4 regions of the Mesocryomonas lacus genome follow, and region 3 is predicted to be linked to each of the others. Evidence: predicted binding sites of a transcription regulator. Region 3 holds the regulator's gene; each other region holds the start of a gene.

Region 1 (7,483 bases), 240 kb from region 3:
CTGCCTCCGCCAGCAACCGGGCCGCGACGAACCCGTCGCCGCCATTCGCACCGGGCCCGGCCAGCACCGCGATCCGGGCGGCCGCCGGAAAATGGACGCGGATCGTCGCGGCGACAAAAGCCCCGGCTCGTTCCATCAGCGGGTGATCGCTCTTGCCGGCGAGCGTCAGGCGATCGGCTTCAGCCATCTCCGCTGGTTCGAGGAGGGCGAGCGCTGCGACGGAGGCGGGCATGGTCATGGAGCAGGCTCTCGTTTGCAGAAGCGGAAGGCGGGTTGGCGACGGCTTGGCGTCCGGCGGTTTCACGGCGGGCGCAGAACGGCGTCATATCGGCGAGAACGCGTGCGATCTCGCGAGGGTTCGGTTGCCCGCCGTGTCTTAAACGCCTATCCATGCGAGGGAAGCGCCGCAAGCGCGCCGTCCGCTCGCCATTCCGCCTGGCATGGCCCCTGCACCCTGCAAGATGGGCTTCAGCCGCCTTGCAGGGCAACGTCGAGAAGGAATGTCGATGAAAAAAGTCGAGGCGATCATCAAGCCGTTCAAGCTCGATGAGGTGAAAGAAGCGCTGCAGGAAGTCGGCCTCCAGGGCATCACCGTGACCGAGGCCAAGGGTTTCGGCCGCCAGAAGGGCCACACCGAGCTCTACCGCGGCGCCGAATACGTCGTCGACTTCCTGCCAAAGGTGAAGGTCGAGATCGTGCTCGCCGACGAAGGCGTTGCCGCTGCCGTCGAGGCGATCCGCAAGGCCGCCCAGACCGGCCGGATCGGCGATGGCAAGATCTTCGTCTCCAACATCGAGGAAGCGATCCGCATCCGCACCGGCGAGTCCGGCAACGACGCGATCTGACTTCATCCAAACACCGTGGTTCACTAGGGAAGGAACGCCATGACGACCGCCAATGACATTCTGAAGCAGATCAAGGACAACGACGTAAAGTTTGTCGACCTGCGCTTCACCGACCCGAAGGGCAAGCTCCAGCACGTCACCATGGACCAGACCATCGTCGACGAGGACATGTTCTCGGAAGGCTCGATGTTCGACGGCTCCTCGATCGGTGGCTGGAAGGCGATCAACGAGTCCGACATGGTGCTGATGCCCGATCCCGAGACGGCACACATGGACCCGTTCTTTGCGCAGTCGACGATGGTTCTCCTCTGCGACATCCTCGACCCGATCTCGGGCGAATCCTACAACCGCGATCCGCGCGGCACCGCCAAGAAGGCCGAGGCCTATCTGAAGCAGTCCGGCGTCGGTGACACCGCCTATTTCGGCCCCGAGGCCGAGTTCTTCATCTTCGACGACGTCCGCTACAAGGCCGACCCCTACAACACCGGCTTCAAGCTCGACTCGACCGAACTTCCGTCGAACGACGACGCCGAGTACGAGACCGGCAACCTCGGCCACCGTCCGCGCGTCAAGGGCGGCTACTTCCCGGTGCCGCCGATCGACAGCTGCCAGGACATCCGCTCGGAAATGCTGACCGTGATGGCCGAGATGGGCGTCAAGGTCGAGAAGCACCACCACGAGGTGGCGGCCGCTCAGCATGAGCTCGGCATCAAGTTCGACACGCTCGTGAAGAACGCCGACAACATGCAGATCTTCAAGTACGTGACGCACCAGGTCGCCAATGCCTATGGCAAGACCGCGACCTTCATGCCGAAGCCGATCTTCGGCGACAACGGCTCGGGCATGCACGTGCACCAGTCGATCTGGAAGGGCGGCAAGCCGGCCTTCGCCGGCAATGAATATGCGGGCCTGTCGGAATCGGCGCTATTCTACATCGGCGGCATCATCAAGCACGCGAAGGCGCTGAACGCCTTCACCAACCCGTCGACCAACTCGTTCAAGCGCCTGGTCCCGGGCTACGAGGCGCCGGTGCTGCTCGCCTATTCCGCGCGCAACCGCTCGGCCTCCTGCCGCATCCCCTTCGGCCAGTCGCCGAAGGCGAAGCGCGTCGAGGTCCGCTTCCCCGACCCGATGGCGAACCCGTATCTCGCCTTCTCCGCCATGCTGATGGCCGGCCTCGACGGCATCAAGAACAAGATCCACCCGGGCGAAGCCATGGACAAGGATCTCTACGACCTGCCGCCGGAAGAGTTGAAGCAGATCCCGACCGTCTGCCGCTCGCTCCGCGAAGCGATGGAAAACCTCGACTCCGACCGCGAGTTCCTGAAGGCCGGCGGCGTCTTCGACGACGACCAGATCGACGCCTTCATCGAGCTGAAGATGGCCGAGGTCCTGCGCTTCGAAATGACCCCGCACCCGGTCGAGTTCGACATGTACTATTCGCTGTAGGTTTTTCGCTTGCGGTGACGAAGATGAGGGCCTCCGCTTCGGCGGGGGCTTTTTTTTGATGGAAACTTGACTGACGGTCGTGTCGAGAAGGCGTGGTTTTGTATGGCCGTGACCACGCTTGACGTTGGGAGGTCCATCTCTCAGCTCGTCATCCCGGCCTTGAGCCGGAATCCATTCCTCCGCGCCGCGGCGGATGGTCCGCTGCAGAAGGGAATGTCGGCCCTCCCGGCCTTGTTCGACGGTTTGGAATCGATCCCGGATCAAGTCCGGGATGACGAACGGGAAACGGTCATGGCCAGAAGAGGTCATTCTGGACGCCCGTGACGAGGCCTGCCATCGGGAGCAGACCTCTCAATTTCGTCATCCCGGCCTTGAGCCGGGATCCATTCCTCCGCACTGAGGCGGATGGTCCGCGGCGGAAGGGAATGTCGACCGTCACGGCGTCGTTCGACGGTTTGGCATGGATCCCGGATCAAGTCCGGGATGACGAACTTTGGGTGTTCGTGGGCCTCTCAGCAGGCAATACTGGTGTCCAGAACTGGCGTCGCCTTGGGGATCGACGCCAACCGTCTGAGTCAGTCCATCCGCTGGAAGAGCCAGTTCAGCGTGTCGCGCCAGTCCAGCATGCGCAAGGGCGTCCCGTGGTTGCCGCTATCGAAGGACACGAACCGGACGGGGTAGCTTTCCGCCCGCAGCGCCGCGTAGACGGCTTTGGCGCGGTCCCAGGCGAACACCTTGTCGCGGGTGCCGTGTGCCAGCACCAGCGGCACGCGGTGGGCACCGGCCGCCTTGCGCATGGCGGCAAGCTTGGCCGGCGGGGTGTTGGCGCTGAGCATTACGAGGCCGTCGACGACGCCGATGACGGCGGGGTCGCCGGCAAGGTCCCAGCAGAACTCGGCGCCCATCGAGGCGCAGGCGAGGACGATCGTGGCGGTCGGATGATCTCGGCCGAACCCCTCGACCAGCGCGCCGATCCGGGCCATGTCCTGGCCCAAGAAGCTGCCGGCATCGGCGGTGACGTAGAGGCCGCCGGCGCGCTGCATCAGGTTTTTCAGCCGGTTGAAATTGCCGCCGAAGCTGCGGTCGTTCATGCCGAGGCGGCGGTCGCCATTGCGGCCGTGGACGAAGAGAACGATCGTCGTCGGCGCCTTGGTGTCGCCGACCGTCATGATCTTCAGCGGGCCGGCGGGCGTCTGAACCACGCTCTCCGCCTGGCTTCGCAATGGCGCGAGATCGACATAGGCCGGCTTCACCCGCCGCTCCGGGATCTCGTCGCGGTCGTCGATATCGCGCTTCTCGGAATAGTCGACGTCGATCTCGGCGCCGCCGTCGAGGATGGCGGTGAGTCGCGGATAGGCGAACAGCGCATCCTTGAACGGCGCCAGCGGCGGAGGGCCTGCCGCCGCGGCGGTGGCGAGGAGCCCACCGAGCATGCCGGCGAGAAGGGAGCGTCTGATGGCGTGTCCGGACATGTGAACGTCCTTGCCGTGTTCAGCGTGTTTTGCAAGTCACGCGAGGGCGAAAACCTGTTGGTTAACCCCGCTCTTTCGGCGTTTGTGGGCCGCATCGCCTTGAAGAACATTTCGTGAAAGTGTAGCTCCAAGGCATGGCATTCTCCTTCGCCCCCGACGTCCGTCGCAAGGCGGCTTTCAGGTCCCCATGAGCGACGATCTCTTCTCCGGCGCCGCTGCCGCCAAGGTCCGCGCGCCGAAGGCAGCGCCGCGGCCGAAGCCGGTCGACCCTTTGCGGGCGGCCTTTGCGGATGCCGTCGACACTTCGGGATCGAACTATACCGCCGCCGACATCGAGGTGCTCGAAGGGCTGGAGCCGGTCCGGCGCCGCCCTGGCATGTACATCGGCGGTACCGACGAGAAGGCGATGCACCACCTCTTCGCCGAGGTGATCGACAACTCGATGGACGAGGCCGTCGCCGGCCATGCGAACTTCATCGAGGTGGCGCTGGAGGCCGACGGCATGCTCGCCGTGTCCGACAATGGCCGCGGCATTCCCGTCGATCCGCACCCGAAATACAAGAACCGCTCGGCGCTCGAAGTCATCATGACGACGCTGCATGCCGGCGGAAAGTTCGACTCCAAGGTCTACGAGACCTCCGGCGGCCTGCACGGCGTCGGCGTCTCGGTGGTCAACGCGCTGTCGTCGCGCCTCGAGGTGGAGGTCGCCCGCAACCGCAAGCTCTACCGCCAGGTCTACGAGCGCGGCGTCGCCGTGACCGAGCTGGAAGAGGTCGGCGAAATCCAGAACCGCCGAGGCACCCGCGTGCGCTTCCTGCCGGACACGCAGATCTTCGGCGCCAAGGCGGCTTTCGATCCGGCGCGCCTTTTCGCCATGGCGCGGTCGAAGGCTTACCTCTTCGGCGGGGTCGAAATCCGCTGGTCCTGCGACGCCTCGCTGCTGCCCGCCGACGGCAAGACCCCTGCCCGCGCCACCTTCCATTTCCCCGGCGGCCTGAAGGACTATCTCGAGGGCTCGCTCGGCGACGAGCAGCGGATCACCTCGCAAAGCTTTGCCGGGCGGACCGCGAAGCTTTCCGGCCACGGCGCGGTCGAGTGGGCGGTGAGTTGGACCGGCGGCGACGGGTTTGTTCGCTCCTACTGCAACACCATTCCGACGCCCGAGGGCGGCGCCCACGAGGCGGGCCTGCGCGCCGTGCTGCTGCGCGGCCTGAAGGCGTTTGCCGAGGTCTCCGGCAACAAGCGGGCCTCGGTGATCACCGCCGACGACGTGATGATCACCGCGTCCGCGATGCTGTCGGTGTTTATTCGCGAGCCGGAATTTGTCGGCCAGACGAAGGACCGGTTGGCGACAACGGAGGCCCAGCGCATCGTCGAAAACGCGCTGCGCGACAGTTTTGACATCTGGCTTGCCTCCTCCCCGCAGGACGCCGCCAAGCTGATCGACTGGGTGGTCGACCGCGCCGACGAGCGGCTGCGGCGGCGCCAGGAGAAGGAAGTCAACCGCAAGAGCGCGACGCGCAAGCTGCGTCTGCCGGGCAAGCTCGCGGACTGCTCGCAGAGCGGCGCCGCTGGAGCCGAGCTCTTCATCGTCGAGGGCGACTCCGCCGGCGGCTCGGCCAAGCAGGCGCGCGACCGCGCGCGGCAGGCGATCCTGCCGCTGCGCGGCAAGATCCTGAATGTCGCGAGTGCCGGGCGCGAAAAGCTCGGGGCCAACCAGCAGATTTCGGACCTCATCCAGGCGCTTGGCTGTGGTACCAAGGGGCGCTACCGCGAAGAGGACCTGCGCTATGAGCGCGTGATCATCATGACGGACGCCGACGTCGACGGCGCCCACATCGCCTCGCTGCTCATCACCTTCTTCTATCAGGAGATGACCGACCTCATCCGGCAAGGCCACCTCTTCCTCGCCGTGCCGCCGCTCTACCGTCTCGCCCAAGGTGGCAAGGTGGCCTATGCGCGGGATGACAAGGACCGCGAACGGCTGATGGCGCGCGACTTCAAAGGCAAGGGCAAGGTCGAGGTCAGCCGCTTCAAGGGCCTTGGCGAAATGTTGCCGTCGCAGCTGAAGGAGACCACGATGGACCCGAAGAAGCGGACGCTGCTGCAGGTGGCGATTGATGAGACGCCGGAGATCGGCACGGCCGATGCGGTGGATGCGCTGATGGGCAACCGTCCCGACCTGCGCTTCCGGTTCATCCAGGACCGGGCTGCCTTCGCTGTCGATCTCGACGTATAGTCTTTCGTCGGCGCTGGAAATCAGTGCCGGACACGCCATCAAACGACATGCTCGTCCGTTATAGGATCGACGACAGGCTTTCCGCCAAGCCGACCGTCGGGACACGAGCCGCCAGAGCAGGGAATGAAACCATGACCCACCGCACCCGCCTTTTCGCTGGCATCGCAGTGTTCGCGCTCGGACTTGGCGCCGCCTCGGCGCAGGAAACACCGGGCGCTGCCGCGCCGGCACCGGCGGCGCCGACAGCGCCCGCCCCTTACACCCCGCCAGCGGCGGCCCCTGCCGAGCCCGCCGCTCCGGCAGCACCCGCGCCCGCTGACACGGCGGCTGCGCCCTTGCCTGCCGCCGACGATGCGGTGGCCGCTGCCATCGCCAGCCTGCCGACCGGCATTGAGGACGTGCAGGTGGTCGGGCCTTGGATCGACGGCGACAAGAGCGGCGTCTGGCGCACCGCGATGGTTCAGGTCGGCACTGGCGATAAGGAAAACTATCGCTTCTTCATCCAGCAAGTGGAGAAGGCCGCGGGAGTGGCGACGGTTCTGACCTCGACCGAGATCAAGGAAGTCACAGGGGTCAATGGGTCCATCGTCGGCTACCGCGCGGACGAACCGACCGAGGGTGACACGACCGGACTGACCCTCTTCTTCGACATCGTTCCAAGCGACGGCGAAATTGCCGAGACCTACGAATTGCACTTCCAGGAGGATCGGACCTACACTTTCGGTCCTTCGACGAACTGAACTCCGGCAATTGGCGAAGGCTCGGCAAGTGCTGCCTTCGCCGACTAACGGTCGGATGCTGTCTCCGGCGGACGACAATCTGAACAGTTGTACCGCTTAAGCATGTGAAACCTCGGAAGGCCTCCTATATAGGCTGGGAGGTTGACTTGAAAAAGCCTACGCCGTATCGCCCATGCTAGACACGGGCGGATCGAGGCGTCCGACCTCACCCTTCGTCAATCGCGAGATTACACAGCTCAATGCTATTTTCCGAACTGGGCCTCAGCGCCAAGGTTCTCGCTGCCGTGGAAGCCGCCGGCTATACCGAGCCGACCCCGATCCAGGCCCAGGCTATTCCGCATGCGCTGGAAGGCCGAGACGTGCTGGGCATCGCCCAGACCGGAACAGGAAAGACCGCCTCCTTCGTCCTTCCTATGCTGACACGGCTCGAGAAAGGCCGTGCCCGGGCCCGAATGCCCCGCACTCTCATCGTCGAGCCGACGCGCGAACTCGCTGCGCAGGTGGCGGAAACCTTCACCAAGTACGGCAAGGACCAGAAGGTCAGCATCGCCCTCCTCATCGGCGGCATGTCCTTCGGCGAGCAGGACAAGGTGATCGACCGTGGCGCCGATGTGCTGATCGCGACGCCGGGTCGTCTGCTCGATCATGTCGAGCGCGGCAAGCTCCTGATGACCGGCGTCGAGATCCTCGTCATCGACGAAGCCGACCGCATGCTCGACATGGGCTTCATCCCCGACA
Region 2 (7,483 bases), on a different contig from region 3:
CGCTGAACGACCGCGACCTGAAGTTCCTCGGCCGGCTGCACAATGTCGATCAGGCCAAGGGGGCGATCGGCCTCGCCCGCGAGATTTTTCCGCGGCTGTCCTTCGACCTGATCTATGCCCGGCCCGGCCAGACCGTCGAGGGCTGGGAGGCGGAGCTGACCGAGGCGATCGATCTCGCCGCCGACCATCTGTCGCTCTACCAGCTGACCATCGAGGAAGGCACGCCCTTCCACGCCCTGCGCAAGGCCGGCAAGCTGCCGGTGCCGGACGGCGAGCTGTCGGCGGCGCTCTACGAGGCGACGCAGGTGCTCACCGCCGCGCGCGGCCTGCCAGCCTACGAGATTTCCAACCACGCGGTGCCCGGCGCCGAATCGCGGCACAACCTCACCTATTGGCGCTACGGCCTCTATGCCGGCGTCGGGCCGGGTGCGCATGGACGGCTGATGGGCGAGGGCGGGCGCCACGCGGTGGCGACCGAGCGGCACCCCGAGACCTGGCTGAAGATGGTCGAGGACTGGGATTCGGGCGTCGTCACCGATGACCTCCTGACGCCCAGCGAGGAGGCGGACGAGCTCCTGCTGATGGGCCTGCGCCTTACCGAGGGCATCGACCTGAAACGCTGGCGTCGGCTCACCGGCCGCGACATCGACCCGGTCAGCGAGGCGGACCTGCGCGCCCACGGCATGGTCGAGCGGCTGGGCCCCGACCGGCTGCGCGCGACGCCGGCCGGCATGCTCGTGCTCGACGCCGTCGTCGCCGATCTCTGCTAGGCTGCAGCGATGAGCATTGACCCCGAAGAGACGGCGGAGGCCGGTTTCCGCATCCGCGACCAGGCTTTCGCCGGCCGAAAGCCCGAGCCCGGCCTCTATCTCGTGGCGACGCCGATCGGCAATCTCGGCGATATCACGCTGCGGGCGCTCGATATCATCGCCGGCGCCGACCGGCTGGCCTGCGAGGACACGCGCGTCACGGCGACGCTCTTGTCCCGCTACGGCATCAAGCGGCGGATGTTCGCCTACCACGAGCACAATGCCGAGGAGTCCGGCGCGGCCTTGCTCGCCGACCTCCAGGCCGGGCTGAGTGTGGCTCTGGTCTCCGATGCCGGCACGCCGCTGGTCTCCGATCCCGGCTTCCGGCTGGTCGGCCAGGCGATCGAGGCCGGCATTCCGGTGATCCCGATCCCCGGCGCCTCGGCCGTGCTGTCGGCGCTGCTCGCCTCGGGCTTGCCGTCCGACGCCTTCTTCTTCGCCGGCTTCCCGCCGCAGAAGCAAGGCGCGCGCCGGGCGCGGCTGGAGGAGCTGACGCGCATTCCCGGCACGATCGTGCTCTTCGAGGCGCCGCACCGCATCGCCGACAGCCTCGCCGACATGGCCATGGTCTTCGGCGCGGAGCGCCAGGCGGCGGTCTGCCGCGAGCTGACGAAGACCTTCGAGACGATCTACCGCGGGCCGCTGTCGCAGCTCGCCGCCGATTTCGCTGATATGGAGCGGGTGCGCGGCGAGATCGTCGTCTGCATCGCCCCGCCGGCCGCGGAGGCGGCCGCGAGCGAGGCCGACGCCGACACCATCCTCACCGGGCTGATGGCGGAGATGAAGCCGGCCAAGGCCGCGCAGGAGGCGGCCCGTCTCACCGGCTTCTCCCGCCGCGACCTCTACGCCCGCGCCTTGCAGCTGAAGACGCCGGGATGAAGCCCGCCCCGCCCGCCGGATCGCGGCCCGCCCGCCCGTCGCCGGCGCCTGCGTCGTCCGGCGAGGGCGAGCGGCGGCAGCGGTTCCGCAAGGGCCATCGCGGCGAATGGCTGGCGGCCTGGGCGCTTCGCCTGAAAGGCTATCGCATCCTCGCCGTCCGCCACCGCACGCCGCTCGGCGAGATCGACCTCATCGCCCGCCGCGGCGACCTCGTCGCCATCGTCGAAGTGAAGGCGCGCGCGACGCTGAACGCCGCGATGGACTCGGTCGGCCCGGCCGCCCAGCGCCGCATCGAGGCCGCCGCTGACCTCTGGCTCGCCCGCCAGCGCGACCACGCCCGCCTCAGCCTCCGCTTCGACATCGTCGCCGTCCTGCCGCGGCGCTGGCCGGTGCACGTGAAGGACGCCTGGCGGGGGCGGTGAGGGTCAGCCCGACACTGCCGGAAGCCGCTCGCAACAGGACTCGATGCGCACCCTTCACCGTCGTCCCGATTGCCAGCGGGCCACATCCCCGCTACCTCCCCTGCGAACCATGCCCGAAGGAGTGCCCCATGGCCCTTACCGTCGCGGTCCAGATGGACCATGTCTCGTCGATCTCGATCAAGGGCGACAGCACTTTCGCGCTGTCCTTGGAAGCGCAGCGGCGCGGCCATAGCCTCTACCATTACACGCCCGAGCGCCTGTCGATGCGCGACGGCCGGGCGACGGCGCGGGCCGAGCGGATGGAACTGCGCGAGGAGGAGGGCAACCACTTCACCCTCGGGCCGATCGAGCGCATCGACTTGGCCGACACCGACGTGGTGCTGCTGCGCCAGGACCCGCCCTTCGACATGTCCTACATCACCTCGACGCATATCCTCGAGCGGGTGCACCCGAAGACGCTGGTGGTCAACGACCCCGCCTCGGTGCGCAATGCGCCGGAGAAGATCTTCGTCACCGAGTTCCCGGACCTGATGCCGGACACGCTGATCACCAAGGATCCGCTGGAGGTCGCCGCCTTCCGCGCCGAGTTCGGCGAGATCATCATGAAGCCGCTCTACGGCAATGGCGGCGCCGGCGTCTTCCACATCACCAAGGAAGACCGCAACCTCACCTCCTTCCTCGAAACCTTTGGCCTCCTCTTCCGCGAGCCGTTCATCGTCCAGCGCTACCTCCAGGACGTGCGCAAGGGCGACAAGCGCATCATCCTCGTCGACGGCGAGTTCGCTGGCGCGATCAACCGCGTGCCGTCCGAGAGCGATGCCCGTTCCAACATGCATGTCGGCGGCCGGGCCGAGGCGACGGAGTTGACGGAGCGCGAGCGCGAGATTTGCGCCCGGATCGGGCCAGCGCTGAAAGAGCGGGGCCTCCTTTTCGTCGGCATCGACGTGATCGGCGACTACCTCACCGAGATCAACGTCACCTCGCCGACCGGCATCCGGGAGGTGAAGGCTTTTGGCGGCGCGGATATCGCCAGCCTCCTCTGGGACGCGATCGAGACCAAGGTTTCCGCCACCCGGAGCTGAGTGCAGGATCAGGGAGGGCGACTGGCGTACCCCTGAGGAGCCGCGGGATCTCGGTGGCTGCCCACCGTCTTTGTTCCCTGCCTGTTCTTGTCGCAATATGGGATCTCGGCTAGCGTCCGGTTGTGGTGATCGCAGCGGGGTGCAACCCCGCTGCGCGCCTTTCGGGTGGGGCGCGGCATGGTCTCTCGGGTCAGGACGGTGGCATTCCAGGGCGTCGACGCCATCCCGATCGACGTGCAGGTGATGATCGCGCCCGGCAAGGTCGGCATCCAGATCGTCGGGCTCGCGGACAAGGCGGTGGCCGAGAGCCGCGAGCGGGTGCAGGCGGCGCTGCACGCTTCGGGCCTCTCGATGCCGCCGAAAAAGGTCACCGTCAATCTTGCGCCGGCGGACCTTCCCAAGGAGGGCTCGCACTACGATCTGCCGATCGCGCTCGGGCTGATGGCGGCGCTCGGCGCGATCCCCTCCGATGCGCTGGCGGAGTTCATGGTGCTGGGCGAGCTCTCGCTCGACGGCATGATCGCCTCGGTCGCCGGCGTGCTGCCGGCGGCGATGGGCGCGAACGCCCTCGGCCTCGGGCTGATCTGCCCGGCGGCCTGCGGCTCGGAGGCGGCCTGGGCCAGCGCCGACATGCCGATCATCGCCCCGCGCAGCCTGATCCAGCTCGCCAATCATTTCCGGGGCACCCAGGTTCTGTCGCGGCCGATGCCGGCAATCCGCGCCGCGCCCGAAAATCTCGCCGACCTCTCTGAGATCAAGGGCCAGATCGTCGCCAAGCGGGCGCTGGAGATCGCCGCCGCTGGCGGCCACAACCTCCTGATGATCGGGCCGCCGGGCTCTGGCAAGTCGATGCTGGCGCAGCGCCTGCCGTCGATCCTGCCGGCGCTGACGCCGCGGGAACTCTTGGAAGTCTCGATGATCGCCTCGATCGCCGGCGAGCTTGCCGGCGGCAAGCTGTCGGACCGTCGGCCGTTCCGCGCGCCGCATCATTCCGCCTCGATGGCCGCGATGGTCGGCGGCGGGCTGCGGGCGCGGCCGGGCGAGGTGTCGCTGGCGCACCGTGGCGTGCTCTTCCTCGACGAGTTGCCGGAGTTCTCGCCGGTGGTGCTGGATTCGCTGCGCCAGCCGCTCGAGGGTGGCGAGAGCGTCATCGCCCGGGCCAATCATCGCGTCACCTATCCCGCCCATTTCCAGCTGGTCGCGGCGATGAACCCGTGCCGCTGCGGCATGGCGGGGGAGCCAGGGCATTCCTGCGCCCGCGGCCCGCGCTGCGCGGCGGATTACCAAGCGCGCCTCTCCGGACCGCTGCTCGACCGGATCGACCTGCGCGTCGACGTGCCGGCGGTCACCGCCTTCGATCTGATCCGCCCGGTGCCGGCGGAAACGTCGGCGACCGTGAAGGCGCGCGTCGAAGCGGCCCGCCTGATCCAGAGGGAGCGGTACGAGGGGCTGGGAATGGCCGCCGCCACGGTGAACGCCACCTGTTCGGCCGCGCTCATCGAAACCGTCGCCGCGCCGGACGAGCCGGGTGCCCGCCTGTTGCTTGATGCGGCCGAGCAGATGAAGTTCTCGGCCCGCGCCTATCACCGCATTCTGAAAGTCGCCCGGACGCTCGCCGATCTCGATGGCGACGACACCGTGCGCCGCGTGCATCTGGCCGAGGCGATCTCCTACCGCGTCGCCGGCGAACGGCTGAGGGCGGCAGCGTGAGGGGCGGTGCATCCCGCCTATGCGCCCGGAGCGACGTCGCATGTATCAAGAACGGCCGCGCGGCAGCCCTTACCGCATGGATCGCCAGAAGTGCTTCCACGAGCGCGGCAGCGATTGCCCGCAGTTCAGGCGGCGCGGGCCAGATCGTTCTCGATGCCGGCGAGAGCGCGTTCGAGCGAAGCAAAGCAGGCCGGATCGAAGGCGATGCCGACGTCGCGCCGCATCAGCGAGAGCGCGGCGTCGATTGTCATCGCCGCGCGGTAGGGGCGATGGGCCGTCAGGGCATCGAAGACGTCGGCGACGCTGACGATCCGGGTCTCGAAATCGATCTCGGCGCCGGCGAGGCCGCGGGGATAACCCTTGCCGTCGAGTCGCTCGTGATGAGCGCCGCCGATCCGCGCCATGGCGGCGAAGGCGGGAACCCGCTGCAGGATGTTCTCGGACATGGCGGCATGGTCGCGCATCGACCGCCACTCGGCTTCGTCGAGCGGGCCCTTCTTGTCGAGGATCGCGTTGGAGACGCCGAGCTTGCCGATATCGTGCAGAAGCGCCGCACGCTTCAGCCAGCGCCGCTCGCCGGCAGGCTTCCCGATCTCGGTGGCAATCATGTCGGCATAGACGGCGACGCGCTCGGAATGCCCCGACGTGAAGGGGCTTTTGGCGTCGATCACCTGCGCGAAAGCGCGGGCGATGTCGTCGAGATAATCCTCGTCGACGACGATCACCGCCCGGCGCGGTTCCAGCCGGCGAACCGCTGCATCGACGTCGGGCGCGTCCAGCATGGCCCAGAAGTCCTCCGAAAGGGAGACCCGGGCAAAGGCGGCGGCCACCGCGGGATCGAACCAGGTCCCGGTGCGGGCCGTGACCTCGGCGATCGCCGCCGCGCGGCTGTCGGAACGGTGGAAGACGTCGACGACCTGGGCGAGGAGGGCGATACGCGCATAGACCGGGATTGCATCGCCGGCCAGATGATCGGGACGGCCCGCGCCGTTCCAGTGTTCGTCGAGCGAGTGGATCGCCCGGCACACGGCGTCGGGAAAGCGCAGCTGCGCCGCGATCTCGGCACCGCGCTGGCAGCGGGTCTCGATCAGGCGGTTGGCGATCTCGCCGCCCCCCTTCATGATCCTCAGGATGGTCCGGAGCCTTTCTGTCAGACCGGCATTCGGGCCCGTATGCGAAAAGACGAAGCCAAGGACCTTTGGCAGGCTGTCGCTGACCGTCTTGAAGTCGCGTTTGAAGCCTATATCGTCGGCGAGATAGAGTTCGCAGATGCGCGCCGCGTTCGACGAGCAGCCGAGGTCCTTCAGCATGACGGCGTAGTAGAGCTCCCAGAGCTCGGCCTCCGACAACCCCATCTCGCGGCCGACATTCATGCCGATCCACGTCGCGCGAACGCAGTGGCCGACCGGCTGACCCTCCGTCAGGTCGAGCGCGTGGCTGAGGGCACAGAGGAGGTCGGACGGGCTGAGATCCGCGACGGCGGCATCGATCGGGGAGGGCATGAGTCCGGAGTCCTTAAGGGCGATCCTGCCCTTTCTGCCCTCCGAGGATTAAGGCAGCGTATCGCGCTGCCGCCGTCTTGCCATAATGGTGAAAGCCTTACGAATACTAAGCTTTTTATCGATCGGCCGGCGAGAACATCGGCGTCGCCTATGGCTTGGCGCCGACGCGGAGATGGTGGGTCACCCTCCCGCCGACATCCCAGGCCATGGTCCGCCGCCCGGCTAGCCAGCGGTCTCCGGCGCAATGCGCAGGATTTCGCCGCTGTCCTCGGCCAATACGTAGAGCGCGCCGTCCGGACCTTGCTTCACATCGCGAATGCGAAGGCCGAGTTCCTTCAAAAGGCGCTCTTCGCCCGTCACCCTCGTGCCGTCGAGACCGAGGCGGACGAGATCGGTGCTCGCGAGGCCGCCGAAGAAGGCGCTGCCTTTCCACGTAGGGATCGTGTCGGCGGTGTAGAACTCCATGCCGGACGCGCCGATCACCGGCGTCCACTGGTGGATGGGCGGGGTGAGGCCTTCGCCGGTCGCCTGGCCGGAGCCGACGGGCGTGCCGTTATAGTTGACGCCGTAGGAGACGACCGGCCAGCCGTAGTTCCGGCCCGGCTCCACGACGTTCACCTCGTCGCCGCCCTTGGGGCCGTGCTCGGAAAACCAGATGGCCCCGGTCTCGGGGTGGCGGGCGCCGCCCTGGATGTTGCGTTGCCCGTAGGACCAGATTTCGGGCAAGGCGCCCTTGGTGCCGACGAACGGGTTGTCTTTCGGCACCGTGCCGTCGCGGTTGATCCGCACGACCTTGCCGAGATGGTTGTCGAGCCTCTGTGCCCCCTCGCGGATCGGCGTGTCGGAACGTTCGCCGAGGCCGAGAAAGAGATGGCCCTCGGGACCGAAGACGATGCGCGAGCCAAAATGCTTGCTGCCCTCATATTTCGGCAGCTGGGTGAAGATCTTCTGGAAGTTCTCGATCTTGCTGCCGTCTGCAGACAGCGCGCCACGGCCGGCCGCCGTCGAGTTGCCGCCATCGCCCGCTTCGGAATAGCTGAGATAGACCAGGCGGTTCTCGGAAAAATCCGGGTCGAGCG
Region 3 (7,483 bases):
AGGAGATGCCCGGTCAGGCAAAGGCATCGCGCTCGGCAGCCGTCTGAGGAACACAGGTGCCCGCGTCGTCGCTTGGATGATCCGGCAGCGCGAGATCGAGGCGGAGGCGCGCAGCGGCTTCTTCCTGGTGCCGGGCGGGATGATGCTCGGCATCGCTCTGTTCTACGCCGCAGGGTGGCGACCGCCGATCCCCGTCGCGGTTGCTGCTTGCCTGCCGCTGCTCCTCGGCGCGGTGATGCTCGGCCCGCGCAAGGCGACGGGCGCGGCGTGCCTGCTGGCGGGTTTCGTCGCCGCGGGCTTCGGCTTGTCCGGCTATGAGCTGGCGCGGACGAAAACCGTTCTCTTCTCAGGCGAGGCGACGGTGCGGATCGTCGGCCGTGTCGAGGGACGCGAGCTGGACGAGCGGGGGCGGCTGCGCTACCGCGTGGCCATCGAGACCACCGAGCGGCCGGTGCTGTCGCGCCCGCCGGGGATCGCCGAGATTCTCGTTTCCAGCCGGCACACGCCGATCCCCGTCGGCGGCCGCTATGCCGGGCTGGTGCGGCTGCGGGCGCCGTCCGGCCCCGCCTTTCCCGGCGGCTACGACTTCAGTTTCGGCAACTACTTCGACGGCGTCGGCGCCAACGGATTTGCCTTGGGGCCGCCGGATCCGCCGGGAGCCGGCGCAAGCCCGACGGGGAAAGCCGCCGGCGAACGTATCCTGGCGCTGCGGCTGTCGATGAGCGAGCGCATCCGCAGCGTCATCGGCGGACCGGCGGGGACGGTAGCGGCGGCGCTCATCACCGGCGACCGGGCCGGCATTCCCGACGAGATCGAGCTCTGGCTGCGCACCACCGGCCTGTCGCACGTGCTGTCGATCTCCGGCCTGCACATGGCGCTGGTCGCGGGGTTTGCGATGTTCCTCGTGCGCGCCGGCCTCGCGGCGATTCCGGGCGTCGCGCTGCGCTGGCCGATCAAGAAGTTTGCGGCGGTGGCGGCGCTCGGTGCCGTCACTTTCTACATCCTCCTGTCCGGGCGGAACGTCGCGGCGGACCGCTCCTACCTCATGCTGGCGATCATGCTGGTGGCGATCCTCGTCGACCGGGCGGCGATCACGCTGCGCAGCGTGGCTCTCGCGGCGATCGTCGTCCTTTCGATGACGCCGCACGCGCTGGTGACGGCAAGCTTCCAGATGTCGTTCGGCGCGACGGCCTCGCTCGTCGGCGTCTACGGCCATGTCGCGCGGGCACGGGCGCGGCGACAGGTGGACGCGCCGCCGGCGGGTCGGGCGAGGCGGCTCGTGGTGTTCCTGATCGGGCTCGGCGCCTCGTCGCTCATCGCCGGCACCGCGACGGGCCCGTTCGCGTCCTATCATTTCCAGCGGATGGCGCCTTTCGGCCTGTTCGCCAATCTTCTGGCGCTGCCGCTGTTCTCGGTGTGGATCATGCCACTGGCGCTCTGCGCGGTCGTCGCCATGCCTTTCGGCCTGGATGCTGTGTTCCTGATCCTGATGGGGCAGGGATTGAAACTCGTCTTCGGCATTGCCCACTTCCTGCACGACCATCTGCCGGACACGCCGACCGGGCTGCTGACCCCGGAAGGACTGGTGCTGCTGTCGCTGGCGCTGCTGCTGGCCTGCTTCCTCGCCAGCGGCCTGCGTTGGCTGGCCTTGCCGGTGGCCGCGCTCGGGCTCGTACTGGCGCCGGCGACAGGGCCGCGGCCCGAACTCCTGGTGTTCGAAGACGGACGCGAGCTGGCGCTGATCGGGGCGGGGTACGTGCTGATGCCGTTGCGGCCGAAGCCGAACGCGTTCGTGCTGACGCAGTGGCAGAGGGCTTTTCCGGACGGCGCTCAGCCGCTGGACACAGGCGTGCCATCGCGCGCCGGCGTGCGACCGGACGCCGGTGTGCCACCAGACCCGAGTGCGGCGGGATTTCGCTGCGAAGCTTTAGAGCCAGAGGGTGGTGTCGCGACCAAGAGATCCTCGCCCTCGGCTGCCGTCCCTCAACTCTTACGGTCGACGCCGCCGCTCACTGGCGAGCCCGCAGCGCCTGTCATCGACGGAAAGTCGTTGACGCCGGCAGTACCGGCCGTCCCGGCGAAGCGGGCGTCCCGGCCGATGCGGATCTGCCGGGCGACGACGCGGAGCGGGCTGAGGGTGGTCTGGACCGACGATTATCGCCAGATCGGTACGGCTTGCGACAGCGCGGACGTCGCCATCGTCGCACGGGCGGCGCGGCGCGAGGCGTGCCGCTCGGGCGCCGTGCTGGTGACGCTGCGCACGCTGCGGCGGACCGGTTCGCTCGCCATCTCCCGCTCTGCTGCAACGGGCCACGCCGAGATCTCCGCCTCGATCGCGCCGGTGCCGGAGCCGTGGCAAGTGCAGCGGCTGGCACCTTGGCCGGAGACCTGGCGGCGGGCGGTTGAGAGTACGCCGGAGAAGCCGCGGCCGTGATGCGGGGCGTTGGGATGCAAGGTTAGGCGTTCGCGGGCGGCCCCCTCATCGGCCTGCCGGCCACTTCTCCCCGGAGGGGCGAAGAAGGCGGTTTTGAGCGTGGCGGCAGGGGTGCTGCCGGCGTCGGATGCTCGCGGGGCCGACTAGATTCTTCTCCCCTGTGGGGAGAAGGTCGCGGCAGCGGGATGAGGGGGGCGGCGCGGGGCTTGTGGGTGGGCCCCCGCAACGCCGCTAACCGCCCCCCAGCCCGCCTCAGTATTTGCGGATCAGGCCGACGAGCTTGCCCTGGACCTTGATGCGCTCGGAGCCGAAGCTGCGGGTCTCGTAGGCGGGGTTGGCGGCCTCGAGCGAGATGGTGTCGCCGCGGCGGCGGAAGCGCTTGAGGGTCGCCTCCTCGTCGTCGACGAGGGCCACCACGATCTCGCCGCCTTGCGCGGTGTCGCCCCGGCGGATGACAACGGTATCGCCGTCGAGGATGCCGGCCTCGATCATCGAATCGCCCTTTACCTCCAGCGCGTAATGCTCGCCGCCGCCCAGCATGTCCGGCGGCACGAAGATCTGGCTGCCGCTCTGCTGGATGGCCGAGATCGGCACGCCGGCGGCGATGCGGCCCATCAGCGGGATGCCGACCGGTTCGCTGTCGTTGGCGGCCGGGCGAATGCGCTTGGGCAAAGGCTCGACGGACGTCTCCGCGATGGGCTCGCGGCGGGGCGCGACGGGCTCGGCGTCGGCGCTTTTTGCCTTGGCCGGCGCGACCGAGTCCGGCAGCTTCAGGACTTCCAGTGCCCGGGCGCGGTTCGGCAGACGGCGGATGAAGCCGCGCTCTTCCAGCGCGGTAATCAGTCGGTGGATGCCGGACTTGGAGCGGAGATCCAGCGCATCCTTCATCTCGTCGAAGGACGGCGGCACGCCCAGTTCCTGCAATCTCCCATGGATGAACATCAGGAGATCGTGCTGCTTGCGCGTCAGCATTTCCGGCGATCCTTGTTAAAACAAAACCTGAACAAAGCTATCTGTTCTAGTTGTGTTCTGCAAGAGCCGGAAGCTTAGTCGAGCGCGATGTAGCGGCAGGAATCGCCGGATTTGGCCGCTGGCGCATGGGGTTCTCGCAAGAGGAGAACATTGGCCCGGGCATAGACCGAGAGGAGCGACGAATCCTGGCGCCCGAAAGGCGTGACGATCGGCACGACCGCCTGCGATTCGCCAAGCGTCGCCCGGATGAAGTCGGCGCGCTGGTCGTTCGCCGGCATGTCGGCACCGAGGATGGCCTCGCGGTAGAGCGGGCTGGCCGGGGCGCCGGTAAGGGCATGAACGAGGGGCTTCAGGAACAAGGTCGCGGCGACCATCGAGGAGGCGGGGTTGCCGGGAAGGCCGATGAGCCGGGTGCGGCCGATGCGACCGGCCATCAGCGGCTTGCCCGGCCGCATGGCGACCTTCCAGAAATCGAGCGCGACGCCGCGGGCGGCGAAGACCTTGCCGACGAGGTCGTGGTCGCCGACCGAGGCGCCGCCGATGGTGACGAAGATGTCGACGGCGTCGGTGACGGCGCGGTCGAGGAGGGCGCCGATCTCGGCCTCGTCGTCGCGGGCGATGCCGTAGTCAAGCGCCTCGCCGCCGGCGGCCTCGACCATGGCGGCGACCCCGAAAGTATTGGAGGCGACGATCTGCGAGGGGCCGACCGGCTCGCCGGGCATGACCAGCTCGTCGCCGGTGGCAAGGATCGCGATGCGCGGACGGCGCAGCACGGTGAGCCGCGGATGGCCGCCGCTCGCCGCCAGGGCGATCGTGCCGGCGCCAAAACGCGTGTTCGCCTTGATGAGCGTGTCACCCTTCGAGAAGTCGGCGCCGGCCTTGCGGATGTGGCGGCCGCGCATGGCTGGCTCCAGCGGCAGCATGGTGGTGACTGTGGGCCGCTCGGCGTTCTCCTGGATGAGGATCGCATTGGCCCCGTCCGGCACCGGCGCGCCGGTGAAGATCCGGACGGTCTCGCCCGGAGCAACGCTGCCCTCGAAGGCGCGCCCGGCGGCGGATTCGCCGATGACCGTCAGCGGCTGGAAAGGGCCGGCCGTATCGTCGGCGCGCACGGCGTAGCCGTCCATGGCGGAGGCGTCAAAGTCGGGCTGGGTGCGCAGAGCGGGCAAGTCGGCGGCAAGGATGCGGCCGCGCGCAGCGCGCAGCGGCACGGTCTCGGTCTCCTTCACCGCGACGGCGTCCTGCATCAGCGCGGCGAAGGCGTCGGCGACGGAAATCATGCCGACCAGTCACCGGAGCGGCCGCCGGATTTGGCAAGCACCCGGATCGCGGAGATCTGCATGCCGCGATCGACCGCCTTGGCCATGTCGTAGATGGTGAGGCAAGCGACGCTGACGGCGGTCAGCGCTTCCATCTCGACGCCGGTCTTGCCGCTGAGGCGGACCGTCGCGGTGACGCGCAGGCCCGGCAATGCGGGCTCGGCGGCGATGTCGACGGCGATCTTCTCCAGCATCAAGGGATGGCAGAGCGGGATGAGGTCGGCGGTCTTCTTGGCCGCCATGATGCCGGCAAGCCGCGCGACGGCGATGACGTCGCCCTTCTTGGCGCCGCCGGCCTCGATCAGCGCCAGCGTCTCGGGGAGCATCAGCACCAGGCCCTCGGCGCGGGCCTCGCGCACGGTCTCGGCCTTGTCGCCGACATCCACCATGGTGGCGGCGCCGGTGGCGTCGAGATGGGTGAGGGCGGTCATGCGGCAGTTCCTGCGTTCGCCGAAGTAAAGGAAGCGGGGCGGGCGAGCAGGGCGCGGGTCGCGGCCTCTACGTCCGCCTTTCGCATCAGGCTTTCGCCGACGAGGAAGGTGGCGATGCCGACGCGGCCGAGCCGGGCGCAGTCCGCCGGGGTGAAGATCCCGCTCTCGCCGACGAGGATGCGATCGTCCGGCACGAGGGCCGACAGCCGCTCGGCGGTGGAGATGTCGGTCTCGAAGGTCCGGAGATTGCGGTTGTTGACGCCGAGGAGCGGCGAGCGGAGTTTCAGCGCGCGCTCGGTTTCTGCCTCGTCGTGCACCTCGACCAGCACGTCCATGCCGAGGTCCATCGCCACCGCCTCGAGCTCGGCGGCGCAGCTGTCGTCGATCGCGGCCATGATGAGGAGGATCGCGTCGCCACCCCAGGCGCGGGCTTCGAACACCTGGTAGGGGTCGAACATGAAATCCTTGCGCAGCGCCGGCAGAGAGCAGGCGGCGCGGCCCTCGGTGAGGAAGCTCGGCTGGCCCTGGAAGGACGGCGCGTCGGTGAGGATGCTGAGGCAAGCGGCGCCGCCGCGCTCGTAGGCACATGCGAGAGCTGGCGGATCGAAATCGGCGCGGATGAGGCCTTTCGACGGGCTGGCCTTCTTGATCTCGGCGATGAGGGCGACGTCGCCCGCCGCGTGCTTGCGGCGGATCGCCTGCGTGAAGCCGCGCACCGAGTCGGCGGCGCGGGCATGAGCCTCCATCTCGGCCAGTGGCAGGCGCGCCTTGGCGGCGGCGATTTCTTGGCGCTTGTAGGTCTCGATCGCCTTCAGGATGTCGGTCATGCCGGTTCTCCGATGCGCTGGGTGACGCCGATCAGCCGGTCGAGCGCCGCGCGGGCCTTTCCGGTATCGACCGAAAGGCGGGCGGCGACAAGGCCTTCGGCAAGGTCTGCGGCATGGCCGGACATGACCAGCGCGCCGGCGGCGTTAAGGAGGCAGATGTCGCGATAGCCGCCGGGAGCGCCGTCGAGAACGCCGCGAAGCTTCTCGGCGTTGTGGACGGCGTCGCCACCGCGGATCTCCGACAGGTCGGCACGGGCAAGGCCGAACTCTTCCGGCTCGATGGCGAAGCGGGAGATGACGCCGTTGCGGAGGGTGACGACATCGGTCCGGCCGCAGACGGTCATCTCGTCGAGACCGTCGCCATAGACGATCCAGGCGTTCCTGGTGCCGAGCGCCTTCAGCGTCTCGGCGATCGGCTGCAGCCACTGCTCGGCGAAGACGCCGACGAGGAGGTTCTGGACGCCGGCGGGGTTGGCGAGGGGGCCGAGCAGGTTGAAGATTGTGCGCGTGCCGAGCTCGACCCGGCTCGGGCCGACGAAGCGCATGGCGGCATGGTGCGTCGGCGCGAACATGAAGCCGAGACCGGCCTCGGCGATAACGGCGGAAATCTGCGCCGGGGTGAGGTCCACTTTGACGCCGAGCGCCATCAGGACGTCGGCGGAGCCGGAGCGCGAGGAGAGCGCCCGGTTGCCGTGCTTGGCGACCGTCAGGCCGCAGCCGGCGAGCACGAAGGCCGCGCAGGTCGAGACGTTCAGCGTGCCCGCATGATCGCCGCCGGTACCGACGATATCGATCGCGTCGTCGGGTGCCGTCACCGTCGCCATGTTGGCGCGCATCACCGAGACGGCGCCGGCGATTTCGTCGACGGTCTCGCCGCGGACCCGCAGCGCCATCAGGAAGCCGCCGATCTGCGATGGCGTCGCCTCGCCCGACATCATCACGCCGAAGGCCGCCTCGGCGTCGGCGCGGCTCAGCGCCTCGCCGCCCGCGACCTTGGCGATGTAGGGCTTCAGCGTCTGGCTCATTGCGGCATGGCCTGCGCCGCCTGGATCGCGGCGGGGTAGGAAACGACCTTGTAGGCGTCCTGCAGCACGTTGACGTAGCTTTGGACGATGTCGGACTTCATCAGCGACGCCAGCTGGCCGTCTTGGTCGGCGGGGAAGCTCGCCAACGGATCGAGCGGCGGCGCGACCTCGGTCACCTTCAGAACCAGCTTCGACGAATCGGCGGTGGCATCGGCGACGGCGGCAAGCCCGGTAGTGCCGGCGAAGACCGCGCGCGTCGCGTCATCGCCGAGTTCCTGCGCGCCGCTCTGGCGGGTGATCGAAGCGGCAACCTGCTTGGTGAGCTTCTCGGACGCGGCGATGGCGTCGATGGTCTCGCCGGCGTCGAGGCGCTTCTTCAGCGCCGCCGCGCGCTCGGCGAGCAGGCGGTCGGCCTCGGTCGCCTTCCAGTCCTCGACCACGCGCGCACGCACCTCGTCGAGCGGACGCTGGTGTG
Region 4 (7,483 bases), on a different contig from region 3:
CAGACCCGCGCCATCATCCGGTCCCGCGTCACCTTGGCGACGATCGATGCAGCGGCGATGGACAGGCAGCGCGCATCGCCCTTCACCACGGCCGTCGCGCGCAGTCTGAGGGACGGCGGAACGTCATTGCCATCGATCAGCGCATGGCATGGCGGCTGCGCGAGACCGCCCTCCGCCCGCCGCATGGCCAAAAGCGTCGCCTGACGGATGTTGACGCGGTCGATCTCGGCCGAACTCGCCGACCCGATGGACACGGTGGCGACCCGCAGGATGTCGGTGAACAACCGCTCGCGATCGTCAGCGCCAAGCTTCTTGGAATCGTTCAGCCCATCGGGGATCTGCTGGGGATCGAGGATCACCGCCGCGGCGACGACGGGCCCCGCCAGGGGGCCCCTTCCCGCCTCGTCGATTCCCGCCACGAAGCGTGCACCCCGCTCGAACCTCTCGGTCTCGATGCGGAAATCCGGCACCACGACGAGCGTAGGCAAAGAAGCGGGAGAATCGGAGGGTCGGCGAGCCATGGTGCGGCCAGACTCGCGCATTCTCCGATTCTCCACAAGGCTCGGTGTCGCTCCGGGGTGAGAACGCACCGAGCGTCGCCGGCCCAAGGGGGCGGCCGGCGATGTCGTAGCCCTGCCTCAGCCCCCTCGGGACATCGCTGGGCTTATTTGATCACGCCGGAGCCCGCAGGCCACGACGCCTTCAAGTCTCAGAGCAACGACAGCTGCACACCCGCCTGCCGCGGCGGGGTGAAGAGGTCGGTGCGCAGCTGCGGACGGGTCTCGTTCAGCCCAAGCCTCTTCACCGCGATCTCGAACCGCCGCTTGATCTGGAAAGCGTAAGGCCCGGTGCCCTTCAGCCGCTTGCCCCACTCGGCATCGTAGTCCTTGCCGTCGCGCATCGAGCGCAGCAGGGACAGGACGTGCCGGTAGCGATCGGGATAGTGCGTCAGCAGCCAGTCCTTGAAGATCGGGCTGACCTCCAGCGGCAGGCGCAGGAGGACGTAGCCGACGTGCTTGGCCCCCGCCGTGACGGCGGCATCGAGCAGGCGCTCGATCTCGTGGTCGGTGAGGCCCGGAATGATCGGCGCCGTCATCACCATGGTCGGGATCCCCGCTTCGCTCAGCGCCTTCACCGCCTCCAGTCGCTTCGCGGGCGTTGCCGCCCGCGGCTCCATCGCCCGCGCCAGCGTGCGGTCGAGCGTCGTGATCGACAGGGCAACCCGCGCGAGGCCCTTGGCGGCCATGCGGGAGAGAATGTCGATGTCGCGGGTGACGAGCGATGACTTGGTGACGATGCCGACCGGATGGTTCGCCGCCTCCAGCACCTCCAGCACCTCGCGCATGATCTTCCAGCTCTTCTCGATCGGCTGGTAGGGATCGGTGTTCGTGCCGATGGCGATCGAGCGCGGCTCGTAGCCCGGCTTGGCCAACTCACGCTCGAGCAGCTCAGCAGCGTTCGGCTTGGCGAAGAGTTTTGATTCGAAATCGAGCCCCGGCGACATGCCCATATAGGCATGCGTCGGCCGGGCGAAGCAGTAGACGCAGCCGTGCTCGCAGCCGCGATAGGGGTTGATCGAGCGGTCGAACGAGATGTCGGGCGAGGAATTGCGGGTGATGATGGTCTTCGGCTTCTCGACCTGCACGTCGGTCTTGAACGCCGGCAGCTCCTCCAGCGAGTTCCAGCCGTCGTCGTAGGCGCTGCGCGCGAAGGGCTCGAAGCGACCCGTCGGGTTGACCCCGGCGCCGCGGCCCCGCCGCCGCTCGAAGCCGACCCGGAGGCCGGATTCGGCGATGATGTGGTTGGCGATGTCGACGCCGTTCGGCGAAGCGAAGGCAGCGCGGTCTGCGGTGATGACGTCCTGCATGGGAAACCTTCCGAACGTTCGTTCAGCTGTGACCTAAAACCTAGGATTCCGATGAGAACATTACAAGAACAAAATACACCGTGGCTGGCGAGGGCGCGACAGATCGGCTAGAGCGGTGACATGCTCACCGTGCTCATCGACGCCGCAGAAGACCCGAACGGGCTTGCCCTCACGCTCTCCACCCTCGTTGCGGGGGCGGTCGAAGGGCTGGTGCGCGAGGTGGTGGTGATCGACCGCGGGCTCGACGACGCGACGCGCAAGGTCGCCGACCACGCGGGCTGCCGCATCGTCTCGGGCGAGACGCTGCCGGCGATCGTCGGGGCGGCGAAGGGCGACTGGCTGCTGCTGCTGGAAACCGGCTCACGGCTGTCGCTCGACTGGATCGACTCGGTCAACGCGCATATCGGCGAGGTCGAGTTGCAGGCGAAGACGCCCCGCGCCGCCCGCTTCTCGCGCGCCCCGCGCGATCGCCAGAGCTTTCTCGCCCGCTTCACCGGCCGCCGCACGGCGCTTGTCGAGGGCCTCCTTCTGACGAAGACGCAGGCCCGCGGGCCCGCCAGCCGCAGCGCGACGCTCGAGGATATCGGCAAGGGCCTCGCCACATCAGCGCTGGAGGCGACGATCCGGCCGCGGCAGCGGACGCGCCGGTCCTAATCACCAGGTTCGGTCGCCGAGCGGAAGGCTCGAGCCAGCTCCGTCGATGAAGACGGCTCCCCTATGACCCTCTTCCGATGGGATGAGTCCACCCCATCGGAAGCTGATCCGCTGGTCTACGAAGAGGTCGCTTCGCCCGCTCCACGGCGCAGGTGCTCGTCGAGGCGCGGCATGATCTCGACGAAGTTGCAGGGCTTGTGCCGGTAGTCGAGCTGGGCGGCGAGGATCAGGTCCCAGCCATCGCGGCAGGCGCCGGGCGAGCCCGGCAGCACGAAGACGAAGGTGGAATTCACCACGCCGCCGGTCGCCCGCGACTGGATCGTCGAGACGCCGATCTTCTCGAAAGAGACGCGGTGGAAGATCGCCGAGAACCCGTCCATCCGCTTCTCGAAGATCGGCTCCAGCGCCTCCGGCGTCACGTCTCGGCCGGTGAAGCCGGTGCCGCCGGTGGTGATGACGACGTCGATGGCGGCATCCCTCGACCAGGCGAGAACCGTCTCGCGAATGGCGCCGACGTCGTCCGGCACGATCTTCCGGTCCGCCAGATGATGTCCGGCCGCCGTCAGCCGGTCGGCGAGCGTCGCGCCCGACTTGTCGTCGTCAAGGCTCCTTGTGTCGGAAACCGTCAGCACGGCGATCGACAGCGGCAGGAAACTTCTCTCGGTCATCTCGGTCTCTCCTGAAGGCTTGCCGGCTTCAACCGCGTGGCGACGACCCACCAGTCCGGCTGGACGGCAGCAATGGCATCGGCAGCCACTTGCGCCGATGCCACTGTATCGAACAGGCCGAACACCGTCGCGCCGGAGCCGGACATCCGCTGCAGAACCGCCCCGGCCTGCCGCAGCGCCGCCGCGGCCTCGGCGATCACCGGCACCAGCGCCATCGCCGGCGGCTCGAGGTCGTTGCGGGTTTCACGGAGATAGGCGGCGAGCGCCTCGAGGCCTGCGAACCCTCCCGCCGGCAGCGGCGGCAGCGGCGGGTTGGCGCGAACGTCGAGGGCGCGAAAAACATCGGGCGTCGAGACGGCGATGCCGGGATTGACGAGGACGCAATCGATTTCGGGGAAACCGGCGAGCGGCTTCCCGACCTCGCCGACACCTTCGACGAGCGCCGGGACACCGTCGAGGCACATCGGCACGTCGGCGCCGAGCGACAGCGCCGCCCGGCGCAGCGGCTCGCGCAAAGCGGGAGCGGCCGAAACCACCCGCGCCAGCACCGCGGCGGCATCCGCCGAGCCGCCGCCGATGCCGGAGGCCACCGGCAGCCGCTTGTCGAGGTGAACCGCGACGGGGGCGAGCGTCATGCCCGCCTCCGCAGCGACGGCGCGGGCGGCGGCAAGCGCCTTCAGGATAATGTTGTCGTGCGGCGCGCAGGCGCCCAGCACGGCGGCATAGCGGCCGGTGATTTCGAGGCTATCGGCATCCGCCGGGGCAAAGCTCAGGCTGTCGCCGATCTCGGCAAAGGCGACGAGGCTCGACAGGCTGTGGTAGCCGTCCGCGCGCTGCCCGGTGACGTGCAGCGCGAGGTTGATCTTGGCGGAAGCCGGCAGGTCGCGGCCGGACAGGCGGACGCGAGGCTGCGTCATGCCTGTCAGTTCGGCGTGGCGCCAGCGGGCGCCGGCACGGCACCGGGCGCCGGCGCGGCGTCGGGCGCCGGTGCGGCCTTCGGTGCCGGCGTGGCGTTCGGTGCCGGCGTGGAGTTCGGTGCCGGCGTGGCGTTCGGTGCCGGCATGGCCTTGGGGTCGGCCTTGGCCGGCTGCGCCTTCGTCGGCCCGCCAGCGCTCATGTCCGCCTTGCGGTCATCCGCCGGCAAACCGTCCTTGATCTTGGCCTCGATCTTGGCGACCTCCTCCGGCTCGGGCTTCGGATCGCCGACCAGGGCGCGGGCCCACTGGAAGCGCGCCTCCCGCTCGCGGCCGACGCGCCAGTAGGCATCGCCGAGATGGTCGTTGATGGTCGGGTCCACCGGCGTGATCAGCACCGCCCGCTCCAGCTGCTCGACCGCGTCGTCATAGCGCGCGAGCCGGAAATAGGCCCAGCCGAGCGAATCGATGATGTAGCCGTCATTGGGGCGCAGATCGACGGCGGTCTTGATCATGCCGAGACCCTTGTCGAGGTTGCGGTTCATGTCGACCCAGGAATAGCCGAGATAGTTCAACACCTGCGGCTGGTTGGGCGAGAGCTCCAGCGCCTTGTTAAAGTCCGGCTCGGCCTTGTCCCACTGCTTCAGCCGCTCGTTGGCGATGCCGCGCTTGTAGTAGAGGTTCCAGGTCTCTTCCTTGCGCTCGACGGCGAGCGTCACCGCCTTGTCCAGCACCTTGGCCGCCTCGCCGTACTCCTTGTCGGCGGCGACGACATCGGCAAGCGCCAGATAGGCCTGCAGGTCGTCGGGATAGGTCTCGACGGCACGGCGCAGATGCGCCTTCGCCTCGTCCTTGCGCTCGGCGGTGTACATGTCGAGGCCGATCTGCAGCTCGGCCGTGCGGCGGAACGCCGAATCCTGCGGGATCTGCTGGTAGAAAGCGATAGCGTCGTCGAGCCGCTTGGAGCGCTCGGCAATGCCGGCGAGCGCGGTCAGGAGGCCGGGATTGTTCGGCGCCAGCGTCCGAGCGAGCTGGAAATAGAGGATTGCCACCTGCTGGCCTTCGCCGCGGTTGATCGCCTGGCCGAGAATGTAGAGCGTCTCCGCCGCGCCTTGCTGAACACTGGCGATCGACGGCGCGATCTTCTCGTCCTTCTCGATGCGGCCCTTCAGGTCAAGCAGCGGATCGTAGTTCTCGGCAAGGTCGAGCCCGCGGGCGAGCGCGGCGAGCGCCGCGTCCTTCTTGCCCGCGCCGATCTCCAGCCGCGCCAAAGCTTCGGCCGAGGCGAGATAGGCGTCGGGCGAGGTCTGCGCATTGGCCTTGTCGTCGAGCACCTTGGCAAAGAACGTCCGGGCCGCATCCGTCTTGCCGCCGAAGCTGGCGATCAGGCCGGACTGGTAGTTGTTGAAGATCGGGTACCACTCGGCCCCGTCCAACTCCTTCAAGCGCGCCAGCGCATCGTCGAACTTCTGATTGCCGGCATCGGCCCAGGCCGACAGCTGGCCGAGCAGCAGCGCATCGAGATCGCTCGGGTTGACGATGTCGAACTCGGCCATCGCCGGCTCGAACTTGCTCTGTTTCAGGAAATCGACGCCGAGCGCGATGCGGGCCACCTTGCCGGCATCGGGCGCATCGCGCAGCTTGGCGGCGAGATCGATGCCCTCGCGGAACTGGCCGGCGGCGAGAAAGGCGAACATTGCCTCCTGCTGCAGCATCTCAGAGGTCGGGTCGAGGTCCAGTGCCTGGCCGAAATAGCCGGTGGAGGCGTTGAGATCGCCGTCGATCTGCGCCGACTTCGCCGCCAGATACGCTCCGGAGAGCGACTGGATCAGCGGCGGCTGCACGATCGCCGCGGGCTTCGGCGTCTCGGTGCCGGCGGCATGGGCGGCGGGCACGGCGGCGGCGCTGAGCGCGAGGACGAGGGCAAGCCGGGAAATACGCTGCACGAGGAAATCCTTTGATGGGCGGATATCGTCTGGCCGGCTGCCGGGTTCTGCCCGGCCTCGCCTGCTGCGATTCGATCGAATGGCCCGCCACGCCGAAGACGCGGCCATTGCTCTCATTGTTCTGTTAGAATGACCATATTGCGACCGTTTCGCCAGAGCCGGCCGATCAGGCCGCGCGCACGTCTGCGTTGACCACCGGTCCCGGCGGCGCATCCCCGCCGGAAAACCGTGTCAGTTGACCCGGTCGATGCAGAATTCCACGACGTCGATCAGCGCATCCCGGCTCGGCGAGCGCGGCAGCGCAGCGGCCGCCGCATAGGCGATCTCGCCGAAGCCGCGGGCGCGCTCGATGGTCGCCTCGATCGCGCCGTGCCGGTCAAGGAGCCGCTTGGCCTCGGCGAGCGCGGTATCGTCGTTGACACCCTGCTCCATCGAGTCCCGCCAGAACGCCTGCTCCGCAGTGTCGCCCTGACCGTAAGCGAGGATCACCGGCAGCGTGATCTTGCCCTCGCGGAAATCGTCGCCGGTGTTCTTGCCGAGCGCGCTCGCCGTGCCGCGATAGTCGAGCACATCGTCGAACAGCTGGAAGGCAAGGCCGAGATTGAGCCCGTAAGCGCGCATGGACGCCCGCGCCTCCGGCCCGGCCTCGGCGATCACCGGACCGACTTCGGTCGCGGCCGAGAACAGCGCGGCGGTCTTCGCGCCGATCACCTGGAGGTAATCGGCCTCCGTCGTCGTCATCTTCTTGGCCGCCGACAGCTGCCAGACCTCGCCCTCGGCGATCACCGCCGAGGCCCGCGACAGAATGTCGAGCGCGTCGAGCGAGCCGACCTCGACCATCATCTTGAAGGCCTGGCCGAGCAGGAAGTCGCCGACGAGGACACTCGCCTGGTTGCCCCAGATCATCCGCGCCGTCTGCTTGCCGCGGCGCAAATCACTCTCGTCGACGACGTCGTCGTGCAGCAGCGTCGCCGTGTGCATGAACTCGACGCTGGCCGCGAGCTTCACATGGTCGGCGCCGCGATAGCCGTAGGCGAGCGCGGAGGCGATGGTCAGCATCGGCCGAAGCCGCTTGCCGCCGGACGAGATGAGATGCTCGGCGATCTCGGGAATCAGGGCGACATTCGACCCGGCCATCGACAGGATCAGCGCATTGACCTTGCCCATGTCGGGCGCGGTCAGCTGGACGATCGGGTCGATTGATGCTCTGGCGGACGCCCTAGCGGACGCCATGTCGGATGTCTCCCGGACGGGGCTGGCAACACTCACGAGGGTTCACTCCGTTGGTTGCGGCAGGACTAAACACGGTCGGGCGTGCCCGGCAAGCCGGTAGATGGGGTTTGCGCCGCCAAGGGAAAGGCTGCGTCGCTGCGACGCCGCATCGCAAAGCGCGAGGTCCGGCCGAAAAGCGGCGCTCGGGATTGCTGCAGGCGC

Evidence for each region. The regulator LexA, encoded in region 3, represses DNA repair genes until DNA is damaged. The targets are predictions, from matches to a motif close to TGTTCNNNNTGTGTTCNG.
Region 1: parE (DNA topoisomerase IV subunit B) is a predicted target of LexA. The motif match lies at 3,772-3,789, and genes of this name have one in related genera.
Region 2: ACZLZQ_RS03725 (YifB family Mg chelatase-like AAA ATPase) is a predicted target of LexA. The motif match lies at 3,264-3,281, and genes of this name have one in related genera.
Region 4: ACZLZQ_RS19925 (PA0069 family radical SAM protein) is a predicted target of LexA. The motif match lies at 1,921-1,938, and genes of this name have one in related genera.

Annotation. Positions count from the first base shown of each region.
Region 1 covers NZ_JBUZWF020000004.1:288,455-295,937, reverse strand. The annotation lists gene ACZLZQ_RS15600 (NAD(P)H-hydrate dehydratase) at 1-238, opposite strand, end outside; gene ACZLZQ_RS15595 (P-II family nitrogen regulator) at 507-845, shown strand; gene glnA (type I glutamate--ammonia ligase) at 885-2,294, shown strand; gene ACZLZQ_RS15585 (alpha/beta hydrolase) at 2,870-3,766, opposite strand; gene parE (DNA topoisomerase IV subunit B) at 3,954-6,005, shown strand; gene ACZLZQ_RS15575 (hypothetical protein) at 6,137-6,745, shown strand; gene ACZLZQ_RS15570 (DEAD/DEAH box helicase) at 6,985-7,483, shown strand, end outside.
Region 2 covers NZ_JBUZWF020000001.1:805,790-813,272, reverse strand. The annotation lists gene hemW (radical SAM family heme chaperone HemW) at 1-770, shown strand, start outside; gene rsmI (16S rRNA (cytidine(1402)-2'-O)-methyltransferase) at 780-1,688, shown strand; gene ACZLZQ_RS03735 (YraN family protein) at 1,685-2,110, shown strand; gene gshB (glutathione synthase) at 2,239-3,192, shown strand; gene ACZLZQ_RS03725 (YifB family Mg chelatase-like AAA ATPase) at 3,370-4,902, shown strand; gene ACZLZQ_RS03720 (HD-GYP domain-containing protein) at 5,028-6,404, opposite strand; gene ACZLZQ_RS03715 (PQQ-dependent sugar dehydrogenase) at 6,627-7,483, opposite strand, start outside.
Region 3 covers NZ_JBUZWF020000004.1:525,039-532,521, reverse strand. The annotation lists gene ACZLZQ_RS16725 (ComEC/Rec2 family competence protein) at 1-2,434, shown strand, start outside; gene lexA (transcriptional repressor LexA) at 2,687-3,376, opposite strand; gene ACZLZQ_RS16715 (molybdopterin molybdotransferase MoeA) at 3,481-4,695, opposite strand; gene moaC (cyclic pyranopterin monophosphate synthase MoaC) at 4,683-5,156, opposite strand; gene trpC (indole-3-glycerol phosphate synthase TrpC) at 5,153-5,983, opposite strand; gene trpD (anthranilate phosphoribosyltransferase) at 5,980-7,008, opposite strand; gene ACZLZQ_RS16695 (peptidylprolyl isomerase) at 7,005-7,483, opposite strand, start outside.
Region 4 covers NZ_JBUZWF020000006.1:182,476-189,958, reverse strand. The annotation lists gene rnhB (ribonuclease HII) at 1-521, opposite strand, end outside; gene ACZLZQ_RS19925 (PA0069 family radical SAM protein) at 710-1,867, opposite strand; gene ACZLZQ_RS19920 (glycosyltransferase family protein) at 1,988-2,521, shown strand; gene moaB (molybdenum cofactor biosynthesis protein B) at 2,638-3,189, opposite strand; gene ACZLZQ_RS19910 (4-(cytidine 5'-diphospho)-2-C-methyl-D-erythritol kinase) at 3,186-4,106, opposite strand; gene ACZLZQ_RS19905 (tetratricopeptide repeat protein) at 4,112-6,049, opposite strand; gene ACZLZQ_RS19900 (polyprenyl synthetase family protein) at 6,281-7,282, opposite strand.